DNA from 3 places in the Tsukamurella sp. NPDC003166 genome. Region 3 is predicted to be linked to each of the others. Evidence: predicted binding sites of a transcription regulator. Region 3 holds the regulator's gene; each other region holds the start of a gene.
The links. Region 3 encodes LexA, which represses DNA repair genes until DNA is damaged. Its sites were predicted from a motif close to CGAACANNTGTTCG; they were not measured.

Region 1 (4,291 bases), on a different contig from region 3:
AGGAGGCGGTTCGCGATGCGGGGCGTTCCGCGGCTGCGGCTGCCGATCTCGGCCGCGGCCTCGCGCTCGATGGTGATGCCGAGGATCTTCGCGCTGCGCTCGATGACCTGGATCAGGTCCGCGGTCTCGTAGAAATCCATGTGCGCCGTGAAACCGAACCGGTCGCGCAGCGGGCCGGTGAGCGCGCCGGACCGGGTGGTGGCGCCGACCAGGGTGAACGGCGCGACGTCGAGCGGGATGGACGTGGCGCCCGGCCCCTTGCCGACCACGACGTCCACCCGGAAGTCCTCCATCGCGAGGTAGAGCATCTCCTCCGCGGGCCGCGCCATGCGGTGGATCTCGTCGATGAACAGCACATCGCCCTCGACCAGGTTCGACAGCATTGCGGCGAGGTCTCCGGCGCGCTCCAGCGCGGGGCCGGAGGTCACCCGCAGCGCGGTGCCGAGCTCCGCGGCGATGATCATCGCGAGACTGGTCTTGCCCAGACCTGGCGGACCGGAGAGCAGGATGTGATCGGGCGTGCCGCCGCGGAGCTTCGCGCCGTGCAGCACCAGCTGCAGTTGCTCCCGGACCTTCGGCTGGCCGATGAACTCGTCGAGCGACTTCGGCCGCAGCGACTCGGTGTCGTCGCCGGCGAGCGCCGACGGCCCCATGACGCCCTCGACGTCCTCGAACTCGCTGCCGAACTGGCCGTCGACGCCCTCGTCGTACTGCACGTCAGCCGCGTCCCAGCGACTTCAGCGCGTCGCGCAGCAGCTCGGACACCGGCTTGCCCGCGCCCGCCTCGACCGCGGCCGTGACCGCGGGTTCGGCCTGCTTCGGCGTGAACCCGAGCCCCTCGAGCGCGTCGATCAGCTGCTGCGCGACGCCGCCGACCGGCACCGCCGAACCCGCCGGGCCGGAGTCGTCCGACGGTGCCGCGGAGACCTTGTCCTTGAGCTCGATGTGGATCCGTTCGGCGACGCGCTTGCCGATGCCGGGGATCAGGCACAGGGTCTTCAGGTCGCCGGACGCGATCGCCGTCTGCATCTGTGCCGGGTCCAACACGGCGATCGCCGCCATGGCGAGCCGGGGGCCGACGCCCTGCACCGTCTGGAGCAGGTGGAACAGCTCCTGCTGCGGGCCGTCGGTGAAGCCGTACAGTGTCTGCGAGTCCTCCCGGACCACCATCGAGGTGAGCAGGAAGCCCTCACTCCCCCTGGTCAGGGTGCCGGCGGTGTTCGGGGCGACGAGCACCTTGTAACCCACGCCGGCGCACTCGATCACGACGTGGTCGAGACCGATGTGCCGGACCTCGCCGCGCAGCGACGCGATCATCGCACTCCCCCTGTCACCTTCGCGGCCGCGCGGCGCTGCGCCGCGAGCCGCTGCTCGAACATCTTCTTCTGTTCGGCCGCCTTGCGCTCGGCCTCCGCCATCCGCGCGATCATCGGCGCCCGCCAGCTGTGGCAGACCGCCAGCGCGAGCGCGTCGGCGGCGTCCGCGGGCTCGGGCGCCTTCTGCAGGCCGAGGATCCGGGTGATCATCGCCGTGACCTGGGCCTTGCCCGCGTTTCCGTTGCCCGTGACGGCCGCCTTCACCTCCGACGGGGTGTGGAAGTGCACGTCGATCCCCCGGCGCGCGGCGGCCAGCGCGACGACGCCGCCCGCCTGCGCCGTCCCCATCGCGGTGGAGACGTTGTGCTGCGCGAAGACCCGCTCGACCGCGATCACATCCGGTTCGTGCGTGTCCATCCAGAACTCCGCGGCGGTCCATACCGCGAGCAGGCGCTCCGGCAGCGGCATCGCGGCCGGCGTACGGACCACGTCGACGTCGAGCGCGGTCACCTTACGGCCCACCCCCGTCTCGACCACCGACAGGCCGCAGCGCGTGAGCCCGGGGTCCACCCCCATCACCCGCATGACCGCACCTCCGAGCTCCATCGAACACTCAAACCTTTGTTCGAGAGCATACCTTGCATGGTGCGTGCGCGTTCCGACCAACACGCCCCCGCAATTGAACACTGTTACCAACGGTGAAACCGCAGGTCGCGGCGGGCAGTAACAGTGTTCAATCGGCGGCGGGGTGCGGTCTACTCGCAGATGACGGTGGGCACCGGGTCGTACTTGACGGTGCGGGTGTGGCGCGTGGTGTTGCCGGTCCGGGTGTCCGTGATCGTCCGGGTGTTGCTGGTCGTGAAGCCCGGCTGGCCGGTGCTCGCGACGCAGTGGGGCCCCTTCGGCAGCCGGATGGTGTGCGGCTCGGTCGGCAGGGTGCGCGAGCCGGTGCTCGAGGACACCTCGCGGGTCTTGGTGCTCCACATCCGCACCGACACCGACGACGCGCCGCCGCTCGCCTCGATCACAATGCCGTACGGCGTGTCGTTGCGGAACTGCAGGTCGATCGCGCCCTCGAACACGGTGGCCTCCCGCGCCTCGGGGTACCGCGAGATGTAGTAGCTGTGCTCGGTGTGGCCGGCGTCCTCGAGGCCGGCGAAGTACGCGGCGTTGTACAGCGTAGTCGCGAACTGCGAGATGCCGCCGCCCACGGCCTTATCGGGGCGCCCGTTGTTGATGATCCCCGATTCGACGTAGCCCTGCGCCGTGCCGCGGGGACCGGTGTAGCCGTTCAGCGAGAAGGTCTCCCCGGGCAGGACCACCGCGCCGTTCACCTGCTGCGCCACCCGCCGGATGTTCACGCCGGAGGCGTCGCTGAAGCCGCCGGTCGAGAACTCGCTGACCACCTCCCGCACGCCGAGCTCCTTCGCGCGCGCGGTCGTGAGCTTGGGCTCGACGGTCTTGAACTGCGCCGTCGCCGTGCGGCCCTGCGTCGACTGCTCGACGACCGCCTTGGACACCGCGTCGATCGTGGGATCCCACACCACCTCACGGCCCGGGACCGCGTCGGTCACCGTCGGCGTGCCACTCGCGACGCTGAACCCGGCGTCCTTCGGCTTCGCGACCGCCGACTCGAGCCGCGTGCCGAGCAGCTTCTTCGCGGCCTCCCGGTCGACCTTCGGCGCGAGATTGCCCGCGCCGTCGGGCTGGAACGACAGGAACGTGCCGATGTCGGCACCGGACACCCGCCCGACGGTGCCCGCGGGCGTCTGCCCGGAGCCGTCCCGGCGGAGCACGACCTCGGCGGCGACGGCCTGCGCCGCCGCACCGGTCACGACCTTGTGCACGGCGTCCGACGAGACAGTCGGGGTCACCTTCTCCGTGGGGAGCACGATGTCGGTGCTGTCCGGCCAGGCCGCGGCGACGGCTGCCGCGGCGTGCGCCGGGTCGATCCGGTCGCCGGCCTTGGGCTCGACGGCCACGGGCCTGCCGGACCGGTAGACGACGGCGCCGTCGGCGGCCGCCTCAGTGAGCGAGCCGCTCACCTTGGCGAGCGCCGCGTCGAACACCGCGCGGTCGATGATCGACGCCGGATGCACGTGCCGCGCGCTGACGAGACCCACCAGATCGCGCAGCGGCGATCGCTGGTCGATCGCGCGCTGCACCGTGCCGGGCACGTCCATCGTCAGCCCGAGCTCCGCGGGCGTGAGCCGGACGGTGCCCTTGTCGGTGCGCAGCGTCACCGGCTCGGCGTCCGCGCGGCGGGCCGCCTCCGCCAGCCGGGCGGCGGCATCGTCCCGGCCCAGGGCGCCGAAGCCGACGCCGATGGCCGTCGCCCCGTGCACGGTCTCCGCCCGGCCCGTCTCCCAGACGGCGGCCCCACCGGCGCCGAGCAGCAGGGCGGCCACCAGGGCGAGTGCCGGAGCACGGCGCAGCGCCGTTCGGGTGCGAGTCACAACCTGAGAATATCCTGACGCATTATTACCGAGCAGTAGACCCGATGCGATACGTCAATCCTGTGCCCGCGGCGAGAACGATCAGTCCTCCTCGAGCTCCGCCAGGACCTCGTCGGAGATGTCGACATTGGTGTACACGTTCTGCACGTCGTCGCTGTCCTCCAGTGCGTCGACCAGCTTGAACACCTTGCGCGCGCCGTCCACGTCGACGGGCACCTCGACCGAGGCGCGGAAGCCGGACTCGGCGGAGTCGTAGTCGAAACCGGCCTCCTGCAGCGCGGTGCGCACGGCCACCAGATCGGTCGGCTCGGCGATGATCTCGAACTGCTCGCCCAGGTCGCTGATCTCCTCGGCGCCCGCGTCCAGCACGGCCATGAGCACGTCGTCCTCGGACTGGTCGTTCTTGTCGAGCGTGACGATGCCCTTGCGCGCGAACAGGTACGACACCGAGCCCGGATCGGCCATGCTGCCGCCGTTGCGGGTCATCGCGACCCGGACCTCGCCCGCGGCGCGGTTGCG
Region 2 (4,291 bases), on a different contig from region 3:
TAGGCGCGGAGTGAGGGGCGGCACGGTCAGAAGGGCGGCGGTTCGTCGTCGGGCGGTGGGAGCGACGCGGGAGTTGCGCCGGCGAGTACCGCGGCGAGGCGTCGTTCGACGGCACTGACCGTGTCGGGGTGGGTGCGGCGTTCGAGTTCCTCGAGATTCCGGTCGCGGATCCGTTCGCGCCGTTCGTGTTCGCGTTGCAGCCGGGTGGGACCGCCGGGTCTCCGAGGCTTCGACGGTGCCGCCGACGGATTCGTCCAGGTGATGCGGGTCAGGTCGGGGAACAGACCCAGGATCGTGCCCGACGGGTCGACGACGACCCGCCTACCGTTCGGTCCCGTCCACAGGATGCGGCCGTCGGCGAGGTGGGAGTCGACCCAGATCCCCGCCGTCTTCAGCTGATGGTGGGGCACGCACAGGGGCTGGCCGTTGTCGGCAGTAGTGGCTCCGCCGCGGGCGGGGTCGAGGTGGTCGTACTCGCGGGCGTGGTCGATCTGGCAGCGTGCCGCCGGCCGCGTGCACATCGGGAACACGCAGCGGGGGAACAGGATGTGGAAGTACCGCTTCAGGTCCGCCGAGAACCGGTACCCCGCGCTGCCCTGCGCGATCACCAGTGCCCGTGGGCTCAGTGCTCGCGGGGAGCGAGTCGGAGCGACTCGAGTATGTGCCGGAGGGGGAGTGGCGGTATCCGCTGCGCCATGAGTGTCTGCCTCACCGTCCGCGTCTGCGGCGCGGCGGCAGCGTGACGCGAGCAGGATCCCCACCGGACGACGGCGCACGAGGTCGATTCCGGACCACCGGTACATCGAGCCCGACAACGGTTCCGCGGTGCGGTCCGGAACGAGCTCAGCCTCCGGCGACGTGCTCGGATCATGTGTCCGCTCAATTGATTCAGGGTCTGCGCTCACCTCGGGATCGACGCCCGCCGCGGACTCGGCGGTGGGGGAGTCGTCGAGCTCCTGGCCGAAGGGGCGGATCACGGCATCGTTGCGGCGACTGATCTCGCGGGCGTGCTCGGCGGTGATCGGGCCGTGGCCGATCAGGTACGCGGCATCGGTATCGCTGGGATCGGCGAGGGTCTTCTCGTTGATCACGACGTGGATGAGGGTGCGGTACCGGACGATGACGCGCGCACCGTCGGAATCCTCCTGGCACTCACCCGCATGCCGGATCGGGGCGAACCGGCACACGGGGAGGGCGCACCGGCAGCCCAGCGTCACGAAACCGCGGACGAGCATGACGAAGGCGTCGGCGCGCCGCTGGGAGGCCGACCGCGGATCGCAGTCGCACACCGTTGCCGCGACCTCGTCGACCCGGGACTCGAGCTCCCGGATCTCGTGTGCGGTGAGCAGTGCGTAGGCCACCGCCATGCCGTCGTCCGCGGGCCGCACGGTGAACGTGCGGTCCTCCTCAGCCTGCTTGCGCTGCCGTTCCGCGGCCGCGGGGTCGATGTCGTGCACGATCCGGTCCGCAGCTTCGCGCAGCGCGGGAATCGCGGTCAGCTGCTCGGCGCCGGCCGTGAGCACCTCGGCGAGGCGTTCGTCGAACTCGAGCGCCTGTGCCGTCGACAGCGCGCGGCACCGGCTCAGCGACTCCTGCCCGCCGCGCGCAGAGATCACGTTCGCGTCGATGAGCGCGAACACCCGCGGCAGCCGTTCGACGAAACCGATCGCCTGGTCGATCGCCGTCTCGGCCGCGGTGGGACCGAGACGCAGAGCGACCATCACCTCCGCCTTCAGCGAGGAGTACGCCAGCGACAGCTCCTGCCGTCGCGCGTAGAAGTCCGCCCCTTGCTCGATGTCCGACGACAGGAACGCCGACTCGCGCTCGCCGTATCGGTCCCGGAACAGGGCGTACGTCGCCGTCATCGTTCGACAGAACGCCCTGTTCTCGACCCGCCGCTGCTCGTCGAGCACCTCGCCCAGCTCGACCGAGGGCACCACGGCACCGACCAACCGCGGAGGCAGCAGTGCCTCCGGGATGCTCGTCAGGGCGGCGGTGTGATCCATGACTCAATGGTACAGGTGTTCGAATGGGGCCGCAATGATTGATCTACAGAGAGCGAGACGCGCATCGCGGCAGTGCACGTCGCGGACGAGCCCCGGATTGCCACTGCAAAACTCCGGCGGATCTCGACCGAATACTCGACGCGTGTGCTTTCCTCCAGACGGGCGTACCGCCCGAAATCGGTTCCGTGCCTAAGGAGGCCCGCTATGAATCGCACCCTAGCCCTCACTTCCGCGATCGTGTTCGCGTCGATCGGACTCGTCGCGTGCGGCGGTGGCTCCGACAAGGGGTCCGACTCGAATTCCGCGAGCACGGACGCCAAGACCACCGTCACGGTCGACGGGAAGGAACTGACCGGCGTCGACCTGAGCAAGGTGGGCTGCACCAAGCAGGGCGACCGGATCGCCATCGGCGCCGGCGGCACCTCCGGCGGCGTCGGCGCCACCCTCAAGGACGGAAACCCGCCCACCGTCGAGACCGTCGCCCTCACCGTCGACGGGAACGCCCTCGGCGTCGGACCCGGTGTCGGCGAGGCCACCGTCAAGGTCGACGGTAAGCGCTACACGATCTCCGGCACGGCGCAGGGCGGCAGCCTGAGCAACCCGATGGCGGGGATCGTCAAGAAGCCCTTCGAGATCGTCGTCACCTGTAGCTGACGCGCGCCCGCGCGACCGCCTCGGCGGGGCTCCCGTGCCACGGCTCGCCGTGGCCGGGGGCCAGCACGCCGGCGTCGAGCGCTGCGATCGCCTCGAGGGTGTCGACGGTGCGCGGCAGGTCGTGGCTGAAGAAGCCGGGCAGGAGCTGCGGCCCCGTCGAACCCGACAGCGGATGGCCGGTCACCAGGGCGTCACCGGTGGCGACGACGCCGCCGGGCAGGAGGAACGCGGTGTGCCCGGAGGTGTGGCCGGCGCAGGGGATCGGTACGGGTGCGCCGGGCAGGTCGAGCGGAGCGCCCGCCGCGCGCACGGAAAAGGGTTCGGCGTAGGGCATCTCGACGTGGCCGAGCACGCCGACGCGCGCGACATCGGCCATCCACCGCAGCGTGCGCGGGCGCCAGGCGATGGGCAGCAGGTCGAGCGGCGCGGCCTGCTCGTGCGTCTCGCCGCGGGCGTGTGCGATCTCGTCGGGGTGCGCGAGAACCGGTGTCCCGTAGCGCTCGTGCAGTCTCGCGACGCCGCCCACGTGGTCGATGTGCGCGTGCGTCACGAGGATCGCGCGGACGTCCTCGGGGCGCCGGCCGATCGACGCCAGCGCGGCCTCGACGCGGTCCACGTCGCCCGCCCAGCCCGCGTCGATCAGCGTGACCTCGGCGCCGTCGACCAGGGCGAGGAAGTTGACGTGCGTCCCGGACCCGAACCACACGCCGCTCGCGAGCTCGCGCATCAGGCCTCGACCGCGGGCTTCCCGTCGAAGGTCAGCCACACCGCCGAGTTGGGGCCCAGTACGACTTCGACAGAGGCCTCGCGGCCGTGCCAGGAGCGGGACTCCGCGCTCACGCCGCCCATGTTGCCCGCACCGGTGCCCTCGTATGCCGAGGAATCGGTGTTGAGGATCTCGCGCCACGAGCCGGCGAAGGGGACGCCCACGCGGTAGCGCTCGTGCGTCTGCCCGGAGAAGTTGTACAGGCACAGCACCACGGAACCGTCGCTGCCCCAGCGCAGGAAGCTCAGCACGTTGTTCTGCGAGTCGTTCGCGTCCACCCACTCGTAGCCCGACGGGGTGGTGTCCTGGCTCCACAGCGCCGGGTGGGAGCGGTACGCCGCGTTGAGATCCCGCGTGAGCGCCTGGATCCCGGCGTGCAGCTCGCCCTCCCAGCCGTCGAGGCTGTCCCAGTCCAGCGAGCGCTCCTCGGACCATTCCCGGACCTGCCCGAACTCCTGGCCCATGAACAGCAGCTGCTTGCCCGGGTGGCCCCACATGTACGCGAGGAGGGCGCGGACGCCGGACGCCTTGGTGTGGGCGTCGCCGGGCATGCGCGTCCACAGCGTGCCCTTGCCGTGCACCACCTCGTCGTGGCTGATGGGGAGCACGAAGTTCTCGCTCCACGCGTACATCAGGGAGAAGGTGACCTCGTGGTGGTGGAAGTTGCGGTGCACCTGGTCGCGCCCCAGATAGCCCAGGGTGTCGTGCATCCAGCCCATGTTCCACTTCATGGTGAAGCCGAGGCCGCCGAGGTTCGTCGGGCGGGTGACGCCGGGCCAGCTCGTGGACTCCTCGGCCACCGTGACCACGCCCGGGAACAGCTTGTGGACCGTGGCGTTCATCTCCTGCAGGAACTCCACCGCCT
Region 3 (4,291 bases):
GGGGCCGTGAGCGTGGCGGCGGCGCGCCGCACGGCCGCGCGGACCGTCGGCGGTACGCGCGGCCCGACGGTGACCGCGAGCGTGATCGCGGGGATGGCGGGTAGCGCGTCCACGGGGACCAGTCCGTCGGTCGCGTCGATCGCGGGCAGCAGGGTCGCGCCGATGCCGGTGCGGGCGGCCGAGTAGAGCCCGGCGAGGTTCGCCGCCTCGACGGCGATCGTGTAGTCGGTCCCGGAGCGCCGCAGCGCATCCGTCGCGGGGGAGCGGAGCACGCACGGTTCGTCGAAGAGCAGGACCGGGACCGTGTCCCCGGGGACGGCCCACTCGCGCGCCGCGTACCAGTGCAGGTGGATCGGCCCGACGGCGTCGGGGTGGTCCGCCGCGGCGAGGAACACCGACACGTCGGCGAGCCCGCGCTCCACCGCGTTCGCGACCTGCGCGCTGCGGTCGAAGCGGAAGTGCGCCGCCCAGCCGCCCGGTAGGGTGCCGAAGGCCTTGCTCAGCGCGGGGATGAGCCGGTCGGCGCCGTGTTCCGTGGCTGCGACGGACAGCGTCCTGGTGGTCGGTGACGACAGCTCGTGGACGGCGGCGTCGTGCGCGTCGAGGATCGTCTGAGCGTGCGCCAGGAGGCGGGAGCCGTGGTCGGTGAACCGGACGCCCCGACCGGCCTTCTCCACGATCGTCCCGCCGGTCGACTTCTCCAGCCGGCGTAGATGCGCGCTCACCGTCGACTGCGTCAGGTGCAGCGCTTCGGCCGCGCGGTGGACCCCGCCGCACCGCGCGATCGCGACGACGCTGCGCAGCGGGACGATGTCGAGGATCGGTGTGGACATGACCGAACGATATCCTCGATCGATCATGATCGCCAATCATTGTTGGACGAGCACTGCCTGCGCGTTCGACGATGGGAGCCATGAGAATCCCTCCGATGCTCGCCGTCTCCGTCATCGTCCTGTACGCGTTCGGCTATCCGCTCGGCGCGCTGGGCGTCGCGGCGATGAGTCCGTTCCTCCTCCTCTTCCTGCGGTTCGCGATCTCGGGCGTGCTCCTGCTCGGCGTCGTGCGGTGGACGAGCCGGCGACCGCCCACGGGCACGTCTCTCGGACACGCGCTCGTCGTGGGGCTGCTCACGCAAGCAACGCAGTTCCTCGGTTGCTACCTGGGCCTGCGGGCCGGGGTGCCGGCCGGCGTCGCGGCACTCATCATCGGCGTGAACCCGGCGCTGACCGTCCTCGTCGCGCGGGCCGTGTTGCGCGAGCGACTCACTGCCCGCCGGGCGCTGGCCGCGGGGCTGGGCCTCGCTGCGGTCGTCACCGCGTGCTGGTCGACGGTGCCGGCCCTCGCGCACGCCGGCGCGGGTATCGGCTTCACCCTTCTGGGGCTGGTGGGCATCGCGGTCGGCGGCGTCTACCAACAGCGGTTCTGCCGCGACGTGGACCCGCTGGCTGGGAACGCGGTCGGCATGCTGATCGCGGCCGTGCCCGCAGGTGCGCTGGCGCTGCTGTTCGGCGCGACGGTCATCGATCCGGTCCGCGGCGCGGTCGTTCTCGTGCTGATGGTGCTGCTCAGTTCGATGACCGCCACGACGCTCTATCTCCGGGTGATCGGGCTCGCCGGAGCGAGCGGCGCGGCGATGCTGTTCGCGGTCATCCCGTCCGTCTCCGCGATGTTCGCCTTCGTCCTACTGGGCGAGCCCGTGCATCCGGGCGCGGTCGCCGGGCTCGCGCTCGGAGGCGCCGCGTGCGCGATCGCCGCCCTCGGAGGACGGCGAACGCCGGCTCCCGACCCTGAGGTCGACGAGCCGGCGTCTTCGGAACCGGCTGAGCTCAGATCCGCCGCATGACCGTGACGACCTTGCCGAGGATCACCGCGTCGTTCCCGTGGATCGGGTCGAACGCCGGGTTGTGCGGCATCAGCCACACGTCGCGACCCGTGCGCCGGAAGGTCTTCACCGTGGCCTCGCCGTCGAGCATCGCGGCAACGATGTCACCGTTCTCGGCGACGGACTGCTGCCGGACGACCACCCAGTCCCCGTCGCAGATCGCCGCGTCGGTCATCGATTCGCCGACCACCTTGAGGAGGAACAGCGAGCCCTCGCCCACCAGCTCGCGCGGCAGCGGGAAGATCTCCTCCACCGCCTCCTCCGCGAGGATGGGGCCGCCCGCGGCGATGCGGCCCAGCACCGGCACGAAGGCCGGCTCGGGCATCCTGTCCTCGTCCTCCATGACCTTCTGGATGACCTGCGCCGTACGCTCCTCGGCGCCCTGCACGTTGACCGCGCGCGGGCGGTTCGGGTCGCGGTGGAGGAAGCCCAGGCGCTCCAGGGTGCGCAGCTGATGAGCGACCGACGAGGTGGAGGTCAGGCCCACCTCGTCACCGATCTCGCGGATGCTCGGCGGATACCCGCGATCGCGCACGGACCGCCGGATGACCTCGAGCACCTGTTTCTGCCGGCGCGTGAGGTGATCCTCCGAGACATTGCCCTGCGCGTCGCGGAAGCGCTTGTCCCGATGCTGGACCTGTCGTTCCTCTGTCATGTGCCGCTCCTCACGCCCGTTCGGTTCTGCAATCCACTGTAGTCGAGGCGGTAGGTGATGACAAACATTTGTTCGAGAAATTTGCCCGCGTGTCTTCCGCTCGGGGCGGGGGTGTGGTAGAAATCGAACAGAAGTTCTTTCGAACACATGCACGCACTCCGGTGTGACTGGTGGGGCTGGATGGAAAAACTTGTCAGTCCCCTCCGATAGACCTGTAGGTGAGCGAGAAGGACCCGCTACCGACGTAGGGAGAGATCATGACCGCGATCATCGATCGGGATGTCATCACCGCAGCACAGGAGCCCGCCTCGGAGGCGCAGGCGCTTGCGCGGCACGGCTCCGCCGCTGCGGATCGGCGCGGCGCCACCCGGGCGCGAGGCGTGTCGCCGCGGCTCGCCCGGAGCCGCTCGCAGGAGGTGTCGGCCGGATCGATCACCCCGTCGAACGACGTTTCCGAGGGATCTGTTCGAACGGTGCCCGGCGCGGTCCGCGTGACCGGAGCCCGCGGGGCGGCGCGGCGCACCGTCGAACGTCCGCGCGTGCGTTCGGTCGGCCGTCGTGCCCCTCGCGGTGTCTCGCGGGTGGACGGCTGCGCGCGGCGCACCCCGGGTCCGTCCCTGGCCGTGTGCCTCCTGTTCGCGGTCGGCGCGTTGGTGGGCCTGCTGGTCCTGTTCGGCGGCGCGCAGCAGGCGGATCCGGCCCCGGTCGGTGCTGTGCGGCCCGCGCTCACGTCGATCGTCACGGTGCGGACGGGCCAGAGCCTCGAGCAGATCGCCCGCGAGATCGCGCCCGATCGCGCGCAGGCCGCGGTGGTCGCGGAGATCTCGGAGATCAACGGGCTCCGCGACGGGCGGGTCCACGCGGGGCAGACGCTGGTCACCCCGCGGTACTGACGGCACAGCACGAGTGAAGGAGACGCGGATGACCACTCGGATGGCGATAGTGGATTCCCGGCAGGGCGGGCGCGTGGCGCACCTCGACAATGTGGTGCCGTTGCCGCGCCGAGTATTCTCGGTGTCGAGATCGCGGGGCACGGCCGTGGCAGGGGCCACGGTGCTGCAGTTGCCTCGCCGTACATCCGAGCGCACCCGCGCGGGAGGTGAACCCATGCATTGCCCGTTCTGCAAGAACGAGGACACCCGTGTGGTCGATTCGCGGGTGTTCGACGACGGGCAGGGCATCCGTCGGCGCCGCTCGTGCAACGCGTGCGGACGCCGGTTCACCACGGTCGAGAGCGCGGTCATGGCGGTGGTCAAGCGCAACGGCGTCACCGAGCCCTTCAGCCGCGAGAAGGTCGTGAAGGGCGTGCGCCGGGCGTGCCAGGGCAGGGACGTCGCCGAGGACGATCTGCACAAGCTCGCCCAGCAGGTCGAGGAGGCGATTCGGGCCACCGGCGTCGCCGAGGTCCCCGCCAACGAGGTGGGCTTGGCCATCCTCGGCCCGCTGCGCGATCTCGACGAGGTGGCCTACCTGCGCTTCGCATCGGTCTACCAGGGCTTCTCGTCCATCGAGGACTTCGAGGCCGCGATCCGCGACCTCCGTACCCGCGCCGCCGCCGCGGACCCGACCGACGCCGCGTAGCGCGGTCAGGTCAGGTCAGGGCCGCGATCGCGGCAAGGACCTTCTTCTCGGAGATCGAACCGGCGGTGCCGAGCGACTGCGCGAACAGACTCACACGGAGTTCCTCGATCAGCCAGTTCGCCTCGTCCAGCGCCGTGTCACGTCGGTGCTGGGGCAGCGTATCGAGCTTCGCG

Region 1: ruvC (crossover junction endodeoxyribonuclease RuvC) is a predicted target of LexA. The motif match lies at 1,931-1,944, and genes of this name have one in related genera.
Region 2: ABZX10_RS17705 (DUF222 domain-containing protein) is a predicted target of LexA. The motif match lies at 2,015-2,028, and genes of this name have one in related genera.

What each region holds. Positions count from the first base shown of each region.
Region 1 is NZ_JBEXNL010000011.1:71,862-76,152, reverse strand. It holds gene ruvB (Holliday junction branch migration DNA helicase RuvB) at 1-653, opposite strand, end outside; gene ruvA (Holliday junction branch migration protein RuvA) at 718-1,317, opposite strand; gene ruvC (crossover junction endodeoxyribonuclease RuvC) at 1,314-1,901, opposite strand; gene ABZX10_RS14070 (VanW family protein) at 2,072-3,772, opposite strand; gene ABZX10_RS14065 (YebC/PmpR family DNA-binding transcriptional regulator) at 3,854-4,291, opposite strand, start outside.
Region 2 is NZ_JBEXNL010000017.1:19,128-23,418, forward strand. It holds gene ABZX10_RS17700 (PLP-dependent aminotransferase family protein) at 1-3, shown strand, start outside; gene ABZX10_RS17705 (DUF222 domain-containing protein) at 27-2,006, opposite strand; gene ABZX10_RS17710 (lipoprotein LpqH) at 2,211-2,660, shown strand; gene ABZX10_RS17715 (MBL fold metallo-hydrolase) at 2,647-3,387, opposite strand; gene glgB (1,4-alpha-glucan branching protein GlgB) at 3,387-4,291, opposite strand, start outside.
Region 3 is NZ_JBEXNL010000016.1:56,579-60,869, reverse strand. It holds gene ABZX10_RS17360 (LysR family transcriptional regulator) at 1-833, opposite strand, end outside; gene ABZX10_RS17355 (DMT family transporter) at 914-1,843, shown strand; gene lexA (transcriptional repressor LexA) at 1,827-2,537, opposite strand; gene ABZX10_RS17345 (LysM peptidoglycan-binding domain-containing protein) at 2,795-3,430, shown strand; gene nrdR (transcriptional regulator NrdR) at 3,645-4,118, shown strand; gene hrpA (ATP-dependent RNA helicase HrpA) at 4,129-4,291, opposite strand, start outside.